Regions from separate parts of the Paenibacillus sp. VCA1 genome, predicted to be linked through region 1. Evidence: riboswitches for the same ligand, from Rfam matches in the RefSeq annotation. Region 1 holds a riboswitch; the other holds the start of a gene.
The links. A riboswitch is a leader RNA that binds a small molecule or an ion and turns the genes downstream of it on or off. The one in region 1 is predicted to bind FMN.

Region 1 (4,887 bases):
GAGCTTCGTCGGAGACGGTCGGGATTTGGTCAATGATTTGATCGGCTTTGTCGTTTTTGTAACGGCCCCAGTTCCAGAACGCCATTTCGCCTGCAGGAGCTACCCCTTTGGAATACATGATGTCATGCGCCCGGTTCCACGGTTGGCTCGGATTGACGCCGCCGGCAGGCGTGTTCATGATGATATCGAATTTGCCCGTCTGCAAATCGTTGGTCCATACCGGAGCTTCAGGGAATTTGGTGCGGATTTCGATGCCGATCGCCTTGGCGCTTTGCGCGACGATTTCCAGCGCGGCATTCCAGTCGGACCAGCCGTACGGACACTCCACGTCATATGGACCGAGACGGGTGCCGTTCAGGACGCGGATGCCGTCCTTGCCTTTTTTCGCCCCGATTTTGTCGAGCAGCTCGTTGGCCGCCTTCACGTCCGTCGTCCACTGCAGCGATTTGATCGCGTCTTTATCCACGTATTTGGATTCCGCGTCGGTATTCAGCGTCAAGGAAGGTTCCATTGCCGCGGAATAACCGCTCATCGCGAGATCCGATATTTTTTTGTAATCGATGGCCATCGCGATCGCGCGGCGGACGTCGGCGTCGTCGAGCCCTTTTTTCGACATGTTGAAGAAGATGGACGGCATGGAACCCGGCACGTAATACGGAGCGTCCTTCAGGTACGTTTTGATCGGCGCGCCGTTTTTCCACATGTTCCATACTTGCGGAATGAACTGCTGCGATACGTCCACCTGCCCGCTTTTGAACGCCAGATCGCCGGCCGCGTTGTCCTTGTAAATTACGTGCGTGATGTATTTGGGAGCAGGCAGCTTGCCGAACAGCGATTTGCCCCAATAATTGTCGTCCCGTACCACCGTAATTTTTTGATCGTTGTAGAAATACAGTTTGTACGGCCCCGTGCCGACCGGATTGTCATTAACTTCTTTGCGGATCGTGGGTAGGTCGTTGCCTGCCTTCTTTTCGATCTCTTCCCAAATATGCTTCGGCATCATCGGGATCAGCTCGATGCTGTCCAGCACCCTCAGCTTATTCGGATTATCCTTGTTAAGTTTGATGTTGACGGCATTTGCGCCGTCCGCGGCGACTTCCGAAATATTCGTCCAGTAGCTGCTCCAGTTGATGTCGTATTTTTTGCCGAGCTCGTAGGTATATACGACATCCTCCGATGTAAACGGCTGGCCGTCGCTCCACTTGGCGTCCTTGTTCAGATCGATATGCAGCGTGTCGTCTTTCCATTCGTATTTCGTCCCAAGCAGCGGCTCAAGCGCGCCGTCGAGCTCGTTGATCATGAACAGCGTTTCGTACACGAGTTCGCGGGAGTTGCCGTAATTGATCGGAAAAGCCGGATTGCCGCTCAGCAGGTTGAAGTTTGTCGGCGCTCCCCACTGCAGGCCGTTGATGTACAGCGTTTCGTTTCGCGGCGTTTCTTTGGCGTCGCCCTTGGAGGTTTCGGTCGCGGGTTCTTTGGAAGGCTCCGTCTGATTGTTCGAAGGCGCGGGTGTTTTGTTTTCCTCCTGCGTTTTCGGCGTTTCCGAAGCCGACGGCGGCTGCACGGTTTGGCAGCCTGCGATGAGAACCGCCGCCATAAAAAGTGCGATCAGCGGTTTGGAAGCGAATTTCAGCCTCATGAACATTCCTCCATTCATCACATTCACACCTTGGATCTTGAATCTTGAATTGCACCGACCGTTTCTAAAACGTATTCTGCAAGCGCTTACTTATAAAAATGTATGTCGAACCGTTCAAATCATGACTGAAATCTTTGGACCCTAAAAGTCCTTTCAACGCGCAAAAAAGGCCGCTTTCGCGGGCGGACAAACCGCCCCGGAAGCAGCCTTTTAAGGCAACAGCTTTGGATTATTTTATAGGGAAGGCCACCAGAAAATACGTTTACGCTTCTTTTGCACTTCTGCGGGATATGATAAACAGGACCGCCCAAATCAGAATAAAGCCGCAAATTTGGTGGAATTTTACGATCTCATGAAACGCAATCCAGTTGATGAGCACGCCCACCATCGGGAAGCTCAGCTCCGCAAGGGTAGCTACCGAAGCTTTTGTCGTTGTGAGGCCTTTATAATAGACCATCAGGCTGAACAAACCGGGCAGCAGCGCCTGGCCGAGCAGATTGATCGAAACGGCGGCGAATGTACCTGCGCCGGAAGGAACATGCCAAGGATCCCCTTGATTGATCGTGATGACGATCAGAAGCGGCAGCGCCAAAATGAAGCGAAGCGAAGTGACGGTTTCGTACTCCATTTTGCCGACCATCAAACGTCCCATAACGGTCGATCCGCCCCACAACGCCGCCGCGCCGAGGGAAAGCAGGCTCCCTACTTTGACGAAATCGTTGACATGGCCGAATGGGAACGTAAACCCGAAAGTGAGCAGGTAGGTGCCTGCCAGCGCCATGATCAGCAGCCAGCCGAACTGCTTCGGCAGCTTTTCCTTCAACAGCACGCGCGCCATAAGGATGGCGAAAATCGGCTGCAGCTTCTGCAGCAGCAATACCGCGTTCAAATTGCCGTGGGTCAGCCCCAGCGTAAACAAAATGGTCGCAATGGCCGAACCGCCCCAGGACAGGAACAGCAGCGCGCCGATATGCCGCAGCTTGAGCCCTTTCAATTCCGAGCGGTGTTTCCATAACATCGGCGCCACAAACAGCGCGATGATGATATGTTCGAGCAAAACGATCTGCGTCGGCGTGATCTGCTCGCGAAGCAAAATGATCCGGAAGAGCGGGTCCGCTCCCCACAACGCCGCCCCGAGCACGACCAGCCAAAAGCCGGTTTTCGGACGGACCGCCTGCTTGCGCATGGCAGAATTTAGCTTGAACTTGTTGCTTACGTTTTCCATATTCCTAATCCCCTTGCCTGAATACGGAGTCAACATTGGAAAACCCCCGCATATCGACCGAAATCGACAAAACGGGGGCTGATCAAATAAGCCTGCCGAAATGTAACGAAAAAACATTCCGCGCAAACCTGCTCTATTGATCTTCTCCCATCCGGACTTTACCGTCGGCCCTGGAATCCCACCAGGTCAGTCGCTGCCTTTCAAAACGGTCGAAAAGCAGGAGTCGCGGGCTTGACGTCGCTTTGGTACAAAGGACGTTCACCGCCGGTCAGGAATTTCACCTTACCCCGAAGATCCATATTCATATTTTTAGTATTGGTTTGAGTTCGTTCATACCATGATACTGCGTCATCGTATGAAAAAGCAACCCGAATGGTTACTTACATAAGTATAGCACATATCTTCGCTTTAGCGGAAGCTTCTTTTGATAAAGAATTTTTTCCATTCAATCGATATTTTCAATAACGCCTTATTTCTGCTGCAGCAATGCCAAAATCACCACCACCGCTTCGGCGCGGGTCGCATGCGCACGGGGCGCGAATTGTCCGCCGCTTCTTCCGTTCATGATGCCTCTCTGCGCGGCGGTCTCGGCGTAGGGCTTGGCCCAGGCGGGGATCTGTCCGCTGTCGGCAAAGGCGGCCGGCTTTCCGCCTCCGGCCGGTTCGGCCGAAGGCAGCGAACGAACGGCCATGGCGGCCATCTCCGCCCGCGTAATCTTTTTGGCCGGCCCGAACGATCCGTCGCCGTAACCGTTCATGATGCCCCGGCCTACCGCCTCTTCCACGGAAGGCAGCCCCCAAGCGGGAATCTGCTTCGCATCCGTAAATGTCACGGGCTGTCTGCCGCCGTCCGCTCCCAGGGCGCGGATCAACATGGCCGCAAACTCGATCCGCGTCACTTCCTTGTCCGGCAAAAACGTTCCGTTCGCGTAACCCGTGACCCAGCCTTGCTGCACAGCCTGTTCAATGGCCGTCTTCGCCCAATGCCCGCCGATATCTTTGAGGGCGACCTGCCCGGAGGGGGCCTCATCTTTAACCGAAATGGCGGCTTGGATGGCCGTGCCGGCGGCGTTCAGCTTGGAATCGACCAGTTTGACGTCATGCAGCGAAATGGCGGCGCTGCCCTTTTGCAGCCTTGCAAATTTGACGGCGGCCAGCTGGAGCGTGCCGTTGTCTCCGGCAATGCCGCCCACCTTGGTATGCGCGATCCGGACATTTCCGTTTTGGACGATCGGATCGACGGAGAAACCGTTTTTGCTTAAGATGGCGCTTTTATATGCGAGCTTCTGCGTGTCGTATTTTAACGTGAAATCATAGGCGTACAGGTCTTTGAGATGCTCCCCCGTCACAACGACGGTGATTTCGTTTCCATTGGACGTTGATTTTAAAGAGACCGAAGGAGCGGCCTCGTCCGCCGACGCCGGCGTTTGTGCCGCAAACCAACCGAAGACGAGCACGATTCCGAGAACGGAGGCTAATTGTTTCAGCAATGGGCTTCATCCTTTCAGACTGCAAATCGCAGGAAACGGCTCACGGCCGCCCCCTGCGATTTGCTTTTGATTCATCGTTCGTTTGCGTTTATTTGCCGTACCAGTCTCCGATAATCATTTGGGCGACGCCGGCCAGCGCGCGGATCGTGATTTCCCCTTCGTTGAAAAGGTCGGCGGACGCCACGCGGTTCCAGTTGCCGTCCGTCGATTTGATGCCGAAATATTTGGCCATAATCGACAGGTCCTGCACCGTAATTTTGCCTGTTCCCGGCACCAGCGTGATCAGCTTGGTTTTGAAGACCGCCACGGCATTGCCGAGCGCCGCCGTCGCTGCGTCAACCTGTGCCTGGGAAACTCCGGAGCTGTTTTTCACCGAAACGGCGGATTGTATCGCGGTTTGAAGCGCCGACTTGGCCGCGGACGGATATTGTCCGACCTTTTCGCCTGCGACGGCACGGTCATACACGTTCTGAGCGGAAGCGATCGCCGCGTTTAAGGCCGATTTGTCCGCAGGAACGGACGGCACCGGAATTA
Region 2 (4,887 bases), on a different contig from region 1:
ATATCCGAAGCCATGTTCGAGGTACATCTGAACAGCTTTATATTTCGATTCAGTTGAATGTGTGTGTTGGACTCTGGCCATGTAAAAATCCCCTCCAAGTTAACAGTAAGAGTCAGTCTCTTATCTGTCTACCTAAAGGGGATAATATCATTTTACCGGCGTCAGCTTATTTCCGTTTGAAGATAGTATGAGTTTCAAAGCAATGTATGGCTTCCTTATATCTCAAGAGAAATTTCAGCTACACGGGGTCTGTCTTCTGCGATAGTACGTCGATAGATGTATTTTATTATGATGCGGGAAAGCCGGACGGAATGAAAAACGGCGTTCGGAATCCTTTCCAAACGCCGCAAGGAATTTATTTTTTTAGAACGTCTAACGCAGCTCTCAGCTTTCGGGCAAATTGAATGGGATTTTCAACCGATTCAATATGGAGGTACATCAATCTGGGTTTTTCAAACAACCAGTGGTTGTGGACCGCCGTTATTTTGAGGTTGCGTCTGCGAACCGCGTTAATAAAGCGCTGCACTTCGGACTGAAGCAGCGTAATTTCGCCGGTGTTCAAAGTCGTGCCGTTTTTAAGCGATTGAATCGTAATTTCATGTTCGGTTTCATAATTTCTTCCAAGAATTTTTGCATTCAGTTTTCTTTCAACCATAATCGTGCAGCTTTTGCCGTCGGACGTACCCTTGCCGCCCAAAATGGCAGCAAGACGGTTGCAAAGCGCTTGGGAAATTTTCATGCATTCCACTCCTTTCGTGATGTTACAAAATATGAAAGGTTGAAAGGCAAGGAACATTTGAATGACTATTTTTTTAAAAATATGCTATTGGGAAATCGATAGAGGTTGCAAGGAACGACAGCGCTTACGTTGGCAATGTCGGTGCCAGTGCTCCAATCCGGAGCATCATTAGCCTTCGTGGGCGACGGCCTGAAACATAGGCTTGCCTCTTGCATTTATAAACGATCGGTAGTAACATACAGCTTAGTTCATGATGCTTGATCTGGTTTCACACCATGAACTACTAAAAATTTGGGTTTTCCTTCGGGGCAGGGTGAAATTCCCTACCGGCGGTGATGATGCATTTCGTGCATGGCGATCTGCCATGAAACGAATGAATCTTAGTCCGTGACCCGGCCGCGTGGCTTGACAGCCCGCGTACGGTGGACCCGGTGCAAATCCGGGACCGACAGTATAGTCTGGATGGGAGAAGGAGCGAAAGCGCAGGGTACATATACTCGTGCGATACACCCAATAAAGCTGCGGCAAGACGTGTCTTTTTTCACGTGCGCTCGGGATGACCGTTTCTTGAACGATCAGAAAAGGGTTCATGATGAACCTCTGGTCTGGCAGGAACGTTGCTATGATGCCTTCGTCCGGTCGGAAAGCGTGTGAACCATGCACTTTATTTGCCGTTCCCAAATGACGGGTACCGCCTTTACAACTGCTATGGCGGAAGCTTTATTTGAGTGTCTTCAGCTTATTCTCATGACGCCCCCGGATGAAATCCGGAGGGCTTTTTTGTTGTTTGCTTCAAAAAATGGGAACGGAAAGGAGGAACTGTTGGCGATGGAACTGCCGGTGAATGATGAATTTTACATGTCCCTGGCGCTGGATATGGCCGAACGTGCGCAGGGGCAAACGGGAATCAATCCGGTCGTGGGCTGTGTGATCGTGAAAGACGGCGCGCTTGTCGGTCTCGGAACGCATCTGAAAAGAGGAACCGCCCATGCGGAAGTGCATGCCGTCCGTATGGCCGGCGAACAGGCGGAAGGAGGCACGGTGTACGTCACGCTGGAGCCGTGCAGCCACCACGGCAAAACCCCGCCTTGCAGCGACCTGCTCATCGAAGCGAAGGTAAAACGGGTCGTGGTCGCCTGCTTAGACCCGAATCCCGTCGTCGCAGGCTCAGGGATCAAACGTCTCCGTCAGCACGGAATCGAGGTCCATGTCGGCACGCTGCGGGAACGGGCGGTACGATTGAACGACAAGTTCGCGAAGTACATTACGACCCAGATGCCTTACGTAACGATCAAGGCGGCAAGCACGCTGGACGGGAAAATTGCGACCGAAACGGGTGACAGCAAATGGATTTCGAACGAAGAAGCCCGGCTGCAGGCGCATGCGCTCCGCCACCGTCACCAGGCGATCATGGTCGGCATCGGAACGGCGCTGGCGGATGATCCAAGCCTGACAACGCGGCACGAAGGCGTGGACGGCTTGCAGCCTGTGCGCATCGTCGTCGATTCAAGGCTTCGTTTGACGCCGGAAGCCAACCTGTTGAAGGTTGGAACCTCGCCCATCGTTATTCTGACGACGGAACAGGCGCCGGTTGAACGGCGCAGGCTGCTGGAGGAACTAGGGGCCGAGATTTTGGTCTGCGGCGCAGGTCCTCGCGTAGATCTGGAGGCGGCTTTGGAAGAGCTTGGCCGCAAGGAAATCGGCTCCGTTCTGGTCGAAGGCGGCGGGGCGCTGAACGGGGAACTGCTGCGGGCGCGACTTGTGGATCGAATCGTTTTGTATTTCGCTCCGAAAATCGTCGGGGGCAAACATGCTCCGCATTCTTTCGATTTTGAAGGCATCGGGCGCATGGCGGATGCGATCACGTTGGATGACCTTGAGGTGGACCGGGTCGGGGACAACATTTTCGTCTCGGGAAAACCGATTTGGCCTGACCATGTAAACGGTGAAGAACAGGAAGAGGAGGGGTGAACATGTTTACCGGATTGGTTGAAGAAGTCGGAATTTTGGACGGCATTGCAAGGCAAGGGGAAGCCATGGTATTAACGATCAAGGCATCCGCCATTATGGACGATATCAAGATCGGCGACAGCATCGCGGTGAACGGTGTCTGCCTGACCGCCACGAAGATCGGCGACGGCGCTTTTTCCGTCGACGTCACTCCCCAGACGTACCGCCATTCCAATTTGGGGCTGATGAAGCCGGGAAACCGCATCAATCTCGAGCGGGCGATGAAAGCAAACGGGCGCTTCGGCGGCCATCTGGTTCAGGGGCATGCCGATATGACCGGTACGGTCCGCCGGTTGTCAAAAGAGCAAAACGCGGTCCTGATCGATATCGCTCCGAACAAACCGGACCTGAATAAATTTATCATCCCGCAAGGCTCCGTTACGGTGGATGGCGTCAGTCTGACGATCGCCCGTACCGACGGCGAAAGCTTCACCGTATCGGTCATTCCCCACACGCTGGCGGAAACGGGGTTGTCCGGCTTAAAAGCGGGAAGCATCGTTAACATCGAATGCGACATCATCGGCAAATACGTGCATGCCCTGTTAGGGCGGTCGGCATCCGGCGCGGGCAGGGACCGTTCGGGCATTACGCTGGATATGCTGGCGTCAAACGGATTTGCGTAAACGAAGGATCTTCGGCAAGACAGCATCTTAAAGGAGGCAAAACAACATGGAGCCAATTCGATTCGACTCGATTGAGGACGCGATTCGGGATTTGCGGGAAGGCAAGGTCGTCATCGTCGTGGATGACGAGGATCGGGAAAACGAAGGGGATTTTGTCGCCCTGGCGGAAAAAGCGACCCCCGAAGTGATCAATTTCATGATTACCGAAGGGCGCGGGCTTGTATGCGTCCCGCTGGCCAGGGAACGGGCGGAGGCGCTCGAGCTGCTGCCCATGACGGCTCAAAACACCGATCACCACGGCACGGCTTTTACGGTATCGGTCGACCATAAAGACACGACCACGGGGATTTCGGCCCAGGAACGTTCGTTGACGGCCAAGGCGCTGATCGACCCGGCCGCCGTTCCCGGGGATTTCCGTCGACCCGGCCATATGTTTCCGTTGATCGCCAAAGATGGAGGTGTCCTGCGGAGAGCGGGACATACCGAAGCGGCGGTGGATCTGGCCGTGCTCAGCGGAGCCGCTCCTGCAGGTGTCATCTGTGAAATCATAAAAGAGGACGGCACGATGGCAAGACTGCCGGACCTTGCGGTTATGGCCGAAAAACACGGGTTAAAGCTGATTTCGATCCAGGACTTGATCAAATACCGCAATCAGCAGGAGAAGCTGGTGCACCGGGCCGCGGAGGTGCGGATGCCGACCGAATTCGGCGAATTCAAGGCCGTCGCTTACACCAATGACGTGGACGACAAGGAGCATCTCGCGCTTGTCAAAGGGACGATTTCCGGCGATGAGCCGGTGCTCGTCCGGGTGCACTCCGAATGTTTAACGGGAGACGTCTTCCATTCGCTGCGCTGCGACTGCGGGCCGCAATTCGCCGCGGCGCTCCGGCAGATCGAAATGGAAGGCGCCGGCGTGCTGCTGTATATGAGACAGGAAGGCCGGGGCATCGGATTGATCAACAAGCTGAAAGCTTACGAGCTGCAGGAGCAGGGGCTGGATACGGTCGACGCCAACCTGAAGCTGGGTTTTCCGGCCGACCTGCGGGATTACGGCATCGGCGCGCAAATTTTAAAGGATTTGGGCATTTCGAAAATCCGCCTGTTGACCAACAATCCGCGAAAAATCAAAGGTCTGGAGGGCCACGGCCTGAAGGTCGTTGAACGGGTGCCGATCCAGATGGAAGCCGGAAAGGACAACAGCCGTTATTTGCAAACGAAGCGGGCGAAGCTCGGGCATATGCTGAATCTATAAAAAACGCTTGGGACTATGCAACATAAGCGAAGCAATCATAAATGAAAACGAAAGGTTGATGAATCATGACACATATTTTTGAGGGAAATCTGGTTTCCAGCGGGCTGAAATACGGGATCGTCGTAGGCAGATTCAACGAATTCATTACAAGCAAGCTGCTGAGCGGTGCTTTGGACGGGTTGAAACGTCACGGCGCCTTGGACGAAGAAGTGGACGTCGCTTGGGTGCCCGGCGCGTTTGAAATTCCGCTGATCGCAAGCAAA

Region 2: it holds a riboswitch for FMN, as region 1 does, so the genes downstream of both, ribD (bifunctional diaminohydroxyphosphoribosylaminopyrimidine deaminase/5-amino-6-(5-phosphoribosylamino)uracil reductase RibD) here and RJP21_RS30720 (DMT family transporter) in region 1, are expected to answer to the same signal.

What each region holds. Positions count from the first base shown of each region.
Region 1 covers NZ_JAVLSX010000028.1:5,852-10,738, forward strand. Annotated here, with positions in the region: gene RJP21_RS30715 (ABC transporter substrate-binding protein) at 1-1,639, opposite strand, end outside; gene RJP21_RS30720 (DMT family transporter) at 1,902-2,864, opposite strand; FMN riboswitch at 3,000-3,163, opposite strand; gene RJP21_RS30725 (S-layer homology domain-containing protein) at 3,334-4,353, opposite strand; gene RJP21_RS30730 (DUF6359 domain-containing protein) at 4,442-4,887, opposite strand, start outside.
Region 2 covers NZ_JAVLSX010000004.1:47-4,933, forward strand. Annotated here, with positions in the region: partial or broken gene RJP21_RS31440 (transposase) at 1-81, opposite strand, end outside; gene RJP21_RS09140 (DUF1259 domain-containing protein) at 356-739, opposite strand; FMN riboswitch at 1,035-1,217, shown strand; gene ribD (bifunctional diaminohydroxyphosphoribosylaminopyrimidine deaminase/5-amino-6-(5-phosphoribosylamino)uracil reductase RibD) at 1,568-2,710, shown strand; gene RJP21_RS09150 (riboflavin synthase) at 2,713-3,372, shown strand; gene RJP21_RS09155 (bifunctional 3,4-dihydroxy-2-butanone-4-phosphate synthase/GTP cyclohydrolase II) at 3,419-4,624, shown strand; gene ribH (6,7-dimethyl-8-ribityllumazine synthase) at 4,690-4,887, shown strand, end outside.